Mesorhizobium japonicum MAFF 303099: one gene and its partner. The protein of the gene in region 1 interacts with the protein of each later gene in a pairwise test. Links are inferred from orthologs where the notes say so. Each region holds a gene or a part of one and is shown in the gene's direction. Other genes may lie near its edges. The genes, in order: gyrA and gyrB.

Region 1 (3,710 bases):
GCTGCCGGCGAACAGCGGCGTGATGGTCGAATCCGCGCCAACCGAGAGGTGACGATTGGCGCCGAACAGGGCAAACGCCACCGAACCGGCGACAAAAGCGAAAAAACCGATTTCGGGGGCAAAGCCGCCGAGCCGGGCCGTTGCCATCTGCTCGGGAATGGCGATCGCCGCCAATGTCAGGCCGGCGATCAGATCACCGTTGAGATCACTGAACTGCCAGCCGCTCAGAGCCTGCAAAGGCAGCCACCGGCGCCAACTCATGGCGCTTGCGGCTTTCGCGTGGGAAAGTTGGTCCATTGCCGGCTTTTGCCTTGTGGCGGCGAAAAGCGTCGTGGCCATATCGTCGCAATCAGTGGTATCCTTTTGAAATTACCATCAAAAATGACACTGGAAAAGTGCCGCGAACATTGGAGTTTCGGCCTTGCTTCCTATATAAGCGGTCAGTGATTCCTGATTAGATTGTGATCCGATTTGACCGACCAAAAGACACCGCGAGGCGCCGACGGCGGCCCCACCGGCATCGAGCCGATCTCCATTATCGAGGAGATGCAGAGCTCGTATCTTTCTTACGCCATGAGCGTGATCGTCAGCCGTGCGCTGCCCGATGTGCGCGACGGCCTGAAGCCCGTGCATCGCCGCATTCTCTATGCAGCGCATGAGAGCGGTTACCACTGGAACCGCAAATATGTGAAGTCGGCCCGCCCGGTCGCCGACGTGATGGGTAAATACCATCCGCATGGCGACGCCTCGATCTATGACGCCTTGGTGCGCATGGCGCAGGATTGGTCGCTGCGCGTGCCGCTGATCGACGGGCAGGGCAATTTCGGCTCGATCGACGGCGACCCGCCGGCGGCCATGCGCTACACCGAATCGCGGCTGACCAAGGTCGCGCATGAGCTTTTGGAGGACATCGACAAGGACACGGTCGATTTTCAGGAGACTTATGATGCCTCGGACACCGAACCGAAGGTTCTGCCGGCGCGCTTTCCCAATCTGCTGGTCAACGGCTCCGGCGGCATCGCCGTCGGCATGGCCACCAACATCCCGCCGCACAATCTGGGCGAAGTCTGCAACGGCGCCATCGCCATCATCGACAATCCGGCGATTGACCTGCCGGCGCTGATGGAGATCATTCCAGGCCCCGACTTCCCGACCGGCGGCATTGTGCTTGGCCGTTCCGGTATCTACAGCGCCTATTCGACCGGTCGTGGCTCGATCGTCATGCGCGGCAAGGTCAACATCGAACAGCGCGGCAATGACCGTGAATCGATTATCATCACCGAGGTTCCCTACCAGGTGAACAAGGCCTCGATGATCGAGAAGATGGCCGAGCTGGTGCGCGACAAGCGCATCGAAGGCATTTCCGACATCCGCGACGAAAGCGACCGCCAAGGTTACCGTGTCGTCATCGAGCTGAAGCGCGACGCCGTCGCCGACGTCATCCTCAACCAGCTTTACCGCTTCACGCCGCTGCAGACCTCTTTCGGCGCCAATATGGTGGCGCTGAATGGCGGCAAGCCGGAACTGCTGACCCTGACCGACATGCTGAAGGCGTTCGTCTCCTTCCGCGAAGAGGTCATCACAAGGCGGACGAAATTCCTGCTGCGCAAGGCGCGCGACCGCGCCCATGTGTTGGTGGGTCTTGCCATCGCCGTCGCCAATATCGACGAGGTCATCAAGCTGATCCGCACCGCGCCCGATCCGCAGACGGCGCGCGAGCAGTTGATGGAGCGGCGCTGGCCGGCCGGTGATGTCGAATCGCTGATCCTTCTGATCGACGATCCGCGCCACCGCATCAATGCGGACGGCACCTACAATCTGTCCGAGGAACAGGCGCGCGCCATCCTCGAACTGCGCCTGCAGCGCCTGACCGCGCTCGGCCGCGACGAGATCGCCGACGAGTTAAACTCGATCGGCGCCGAAATCGTTGATTATCTGGACATTTTGTCGTCCCGAGCTCGTGTCCAGCAGATCGTCAAGGACGAGCTTGCCGCCGTGCGCGACGAGTTCGGCACGCCGCGCCGCACGGAGCTGACCGACGGCGGCGCCGACATGGAAGACGAGGACCTGATCCAGCGCGAGGACATGGTCGTGACGGTGAGCCATTCCGGCTACATCAAGCGTGTGCCGCTTTCGCTCTACCGGGCGCAGCGCCGCGGCGGCAAGGGCCGCTCCGGCATGTCGACCAAGGAAGAGGATTTCGTGACCAGGCTGTTCGTGGCCAACACGCACACGCCGGTGCTGTTCTTCTCCTCGCGCGGGATCGTCTACAAGGAAAAGGTCTGGCGGCTGCCGATCGGCAATCCGCAGTCACGCGGCAAGGCGCTGATCAACATGCTGCCGCTCGAGCAGGGCGAACGCATCACCACCATCATGCCGCTGCCCGAGGACGAGACCAGCTGGGGCGAGCTCGACGTGATGTTCGCCACCACGCGCGGCACCGTGCGCCGCAACAAGCTGTCCGATTTCGTCCAGGTCAACCGCAACGGCAAGATCGCCATGAAGCTGGAGGAGGAAGGCGACGAGATCCTCGGCGTCGAGACCTGCACCGACAACGACGACGTGCTCTTGACCGCCAGTTCCGGCCAGTGCATCCGCTTCTCCGTCGGCGATGTGCGCGTCTTCCAGAGCCGCAACTCGGTCGGCGTGCGCGGCATCACCATGGCCGAGACCGACCGCATCATCTCAATGTCGGTGATCGAGAATGTGGACGCGTCGCCGGCAGAGCGTGCCGCTTACCTCAAGCGGGCAGCGGCCGAGCGCCGCCTTGCCGCTGGCGCTAACGGCGAAGAGGAAGAGATCGCGCTGACCAATGAGGAGATCGGCGAGGAGGCTGAGCTTTCAGACGAACGCTATGAGTTCCTCAAGGCGCATGAGCAGTATGTGCTGACGGTGACCGAATATGGCTACGGCAAGCGTTCGTCGTCCTACGATTTCCGCCTGACCGGCCGCGGCGGCAAGGGCATCCGCGCCACCGACGTGTCGAAGACGGCCGAGATCGGCCGGCTGGTGGCGACCTTCCCGGTCGGCAATGACGATCAAATCATGCTGGTGTCGGATGGCGGCACAGTCATCCGGGTGCCGGTCAACGGCATTCGTTTCGCCAGCCGCGCCACCAAGGGCGTGACCATCTTCAACACGGCCGAAGGTGAGAAGGTGGTTTCGGTCGAACGGATTTCCGAGCCGCAGTCGGACGAGGAAAGCGAAGAGACCGTCGAGGGCGGTACGGAATCAGCTCCCGACGCAGGTCCGGAAAACGCTGAATAAGTCCAGACATAGCAACGCCGGCCCATTGGCCGGCGCGGCAGCAAGTATGGACTGGTTTAGTAGTGACGATACGGCTCGCGGGGGCCGAAGCCTTCGAAGCGCTTGGTGGTTGCCTTGACGCGGATGCGTTGTGCCTCCTGATGCAGCCCGAATACGGTGGCGATCAGCATGGCGACTGTCATTGCGGTGGCGAGCATGTAGATCAGCATTTGCGTGTTCTCCTGCGCCTTACAACGGATAGATGGGATTTTGGTTTCATCTTATTAAGGTGCAACCTAGTGAACGCTGCGTGAAGGCTTCGTGATCAGCGTGTTCATCTGTCGTTCATGTGCCGGAAAAGGTTCACGACCCCCGCGCCGATCGGATTTGCCTTTGCGAGAGAGGCTCGCTAGAGCCTGCTCCATCTTGGTGGACTGAAGATGGAACAGGCTCTAGCTTTCATT
Region 2 (3,359 bases), 3.5 Mb from region 1 along the record:
GTTGCCGGTGTGCTTGATGCCCAGGGCGATATCCGCAGCGCACTGCAAAACTACCAGGACAGTCTTGCCATTGTCGATCGGCTGACCAAGCTCGATCCAGGTAATTCCGACTGGCAACGCGACCTGTCGATTACGCTTTCGGAAATCGGCATGCTGGAGACCAGACAGCGCCATTTCGAGGGCTCAAGGAAGGCCTTCGAAGCCAGCCTCGGCATCCGCCAGAAACTCGCCCAGTCCGATCCGAACAATGCCATCTGGCAATTTGATCTAGTACAGGCCTACATCAACTATGCCTATGTGGCGAAGGATCCGAAGGCTGTGCTGACCAAGGCGCTGAACCTGACGCTGGACCTCGACCGCACAGGCCGGCTGGCGCCAAGAGACAAACCCACGATCAAATATTTGCGCGGCCTTCTCGCCAAACTCAACGCCGGAAAAAAATAGCCGGCTGCCGGCCCAGGATTTGGGCCGGAAATGCCCGCAAACCTTGGAAAAACCGCCTTTAGCGCCTATATCTAACGCTATATCAGGCGCGCGATTCGGGGCTGATTTTTCGCGCCGTACAAGCGGCATCTAGACAATAGGTTTTCATGAGCGACCAGATCGAGAACACCAACGGCGCCGAAGCCGAATACGGCGCCGATTCCATTAAGGTTTTGAAGGGGTTGGACGCTGTCCGCAAACGCCCTGGCATGTATATCGGCGACACGGACGACGGTTCGGGCCTGCATCACATGGTCTACGAGGTGGTCGACAACGCCATCGACGAGGCCCTGGCAGGGCACGCCGACCTCGTCACGGTGACGCTCAACCCCGATGGTTCGGTGACGGTGATCGACAATGGCCGTGGCATTCCGACCGATATTCACACCGGCGAAGGCATTTCCGCGGCCGAAGTGATCATGACGCAGCTGCATGCCGGGGGCAAATTCGACCAGAACTCCTACAAGGTGTCGGGCGGCCTGCATGGCGTCGGCGTCTCGGTGGTCAACGCGCTTTCGGCCTGGCTGAAGCTCAAGATTCGCCGCAACGGCCAGATCTTCGAAATGAGCTTCACGCACGGCAATGCCGATGCGCCGTTGAGGGCGACCGGTAGCTACGAGCAGGACAAGCAGCCGGGCACCTATGAGGGCCGCAGCGGTAGCTCTATCACCTTCTTCCCGTCGGCCGAGACCTTCACCATGGTCGAATTCGACTTCGGCACGCTGGAGCACCGGCTGCGCGAGCTCGCCTTCCTCAATTCCGGCGTGCGCATCATTCTGACCGACGGCCGCCACGCCGACATCGTGCGGCATGAACTGCACTATGATGGCGGTCTCGAGGAGTTCGTCAAATATCTCGACCGGGTCAAGAAGCCGCTGATCGAGAAGCCGATCGCCATCAAGGCCGAGCGCGACGGCATCACTGTCGAAGTGGCGATGTGGTGGAACGACAGCTACCACGAGAACGTGCTGGCCTTCACCAACAACATCCCGCAGCGCGATGGCGGCACCCATCTGGCCGGTTTCCGTGGCGCGCTGACGCGCCAGATCACCGGCTATGGCGAGTCCTCGGGCCTGACCAAGAAGGAAAAGGTCTCGCTGATCGGCGACGATTGCCGCGAAGGGCTGACGGCGGTGCTGTCGGTCAAGGTTCCCGATCCGAAATTCTCCTCGCAGACCAAGGACAAGCTGGTTTCCTCCGAGGTCCGCCCGGTGGTCGAGGGGCTGGTCAACGAGGCGCTCGGCACCTGGCTGGAAGAGCATCCGACCGAAGGCAAGGTGGTCATCGACAAGGTGATCCAGGCCGCGGCGGCGCGCGAAGCCGCGCGCAAGGCGCGCGACATCACCCGCAAGAGCTCGCTCGGCGTCACGTCCTTGCCCGGCAAGCTGGCCGACTGCCAGGAGCGCGATCCGGCGAAATCCGAAATCTTCATCGTCGAGGGTGACTCGGCCGGCGGCTCGGCCAAGGGCGGCCGTTCGCGCCAGAACCAGGCCATCCTTCCCCTGCGCGGCAAAATCCTCAATGTCGAGCGGGCGCGTTTCGACCGCATGCTCGGCTCCGACATGATCGGCACGCTGATCACCGCGCTCGGCACCTCGATCGGCAAGGACGAGTTCAACGCCGACAAGCTGCGCTACCACAAGATCATCCTGATGACCGACGCCGACGTCGACGGCGCCCATATCAGAACCTTGCTGCTCACCTTCTTCTTCCGGCAGATGCCCGAGCTGATCGAGCGCGGCCATCTCTACATCGCTCAGCCGCCGCTCTACAAAGTGACGCGCGGCAAGAGCTCGCAATACATCAAGAATGAAAGCGCCTTCGAGGAGTTCCTGATCGAGTCCGGGCTGGAGGAAGCTTCGCTGACGCTGGGCTCGGGGGAAGTGCGGACCGGGCAGGATCTGCGCGGTGCGGTCGACGACGCGCTGGCTGTGCGCCAGCTTATCAACGGCCTGCACACGCGCTACAACAGAGGCGTGGTCGAACAAGCGTCGATCGCCGGTGGGCTCAACCCCGAAGTCTTCAGCGATCTTGGCCGTGCCAACGCCATGGCGGAGCGGATTGCACAGCGCCTCGACATCATCGCCGAGGACACCGAGCGCGGCTGGACCGGGCGCATGTCGACCTCGAATGACGGCAGCGGGGGCTATGTCTTCGAGCGCACCGTGCGCAGCGTCAAGGAATACGCCCATCTCGACATGGGGCTGATCAATTCGGCCGACGCCCGCCAGCTCGACCGCTACGCGCAGCGCCTCAGCGAGGTCTACGGGACGCCGCCGGTGCTGCGCCGCAAGGATGTGTCCGAAACCGTCTCGGGGCCGCTGGCGCTGCTCAACGCCGTCTTTGCGACAGGTCGCAAGGGGCTGACCATGCAGCGCTACAAGGGTCTCGGCGAGATGAATGCCGAGCAATTGTGGGAAACCACGCTGGACCCGAATGTGCGGTCGCTGCTGCAGGTCAAGGTCAACGATGCGACCGATGCCGACAGCCTGTTCTCGCGGCTGATGGGCGACGAGGTCGAGCCACGGCGCGAATTCATCCAGGACAACGCGCTGTCGGTCGCCAATCTGGATATTTGATGCATGTTGCCCAAAACTGCGCAGCGGTTTTGGGCGAACAATATGCACAAGAACACGCACCTAAGCGCGTGGCTGAATCCGTTTCGACGCGACGCGCTTTAAGGCCGTAGCGCTGTGCTGAGGAAGCTTGCTAGCAGCGCGGCGTTGAGACGCTAGTGAAACGCGGCCCGGTCAAAGCCGGATGCGTCGATGCAAATTTCGGAAGCGGTGGCACGCCGTCGAAGCCCCAGATTTCCGCTTTTGCCCGACACGAGGTGCGGAGCGGAGCTCCGAATTGTTCCATCGCCGGCAAACAAA

What was found.
Region 2: the proteins of gyrA (region 1) and gyrB interact in binary tests that used the Escherichia coli proteins (3 or more experiments, as listed by UniProt). The link is inferred for Mesorhizobium japonicum MAFF 303099 from one-to-one orthologs.

What each region holds. Positions count from the first base shown.
Region 1 is NC_002678.2:574,567-578,276, reverse strand. What follows is about bases 76-3,467. They hold gyrA (DNA gyrase subunit A), read left to right. Parts: upstream 76-471; coding sequence 472-3,267; downstream 3,268-3,467. Other genes in these bases: MAFF_RS39920 (hypothetical protein), read right to left, coding at 3,324-3,467; MAFF_RS04090 (SulP family inorganic anion transporter), read right to left, coding at 76-297. In the rest of the region: more of MAFF_RS04090, read right to left, coding at 1-75; more of MAFF_RS39920, read right to left, coding at 3,468-3,476. UniProt on the Escherichia coli protein: A type II topoisomerase that negatively supercoils closed circular double-stranded (ds) DNA in an ATP-dependent manner to maintain chromosomes in an underwound state.
Region 2 is NC_002678.2:4,119,924-4,123,282, reverse strand. What follows is about bases 286-3,326. They hold gyrB (DNA topoisomerase (ATP-hydrolyzing) subunit B), read left to right. Parts: upstream 286-590; coding sequence 591-3,062; downstream 3,063-3,326. Other genes in these bases: MAFF_RS39170 (hypothetical protein), read left to right, coding at 3,252-3,326; MAFF_RS21255 (caspase family protein), read left to right, coding at 286-444. In the rest of the region: more of MAFF_RS21255, read left to right, coding at 1-285; more of MAFF_RS39170, read left to right, coding at 3,327-3,359. UniProt on the Escherichia coli protein: DNA gyrase negatively supercoils closed circular double-stranded DNA in an ATP-dependent manner to maintain chromosomes in an underwound state.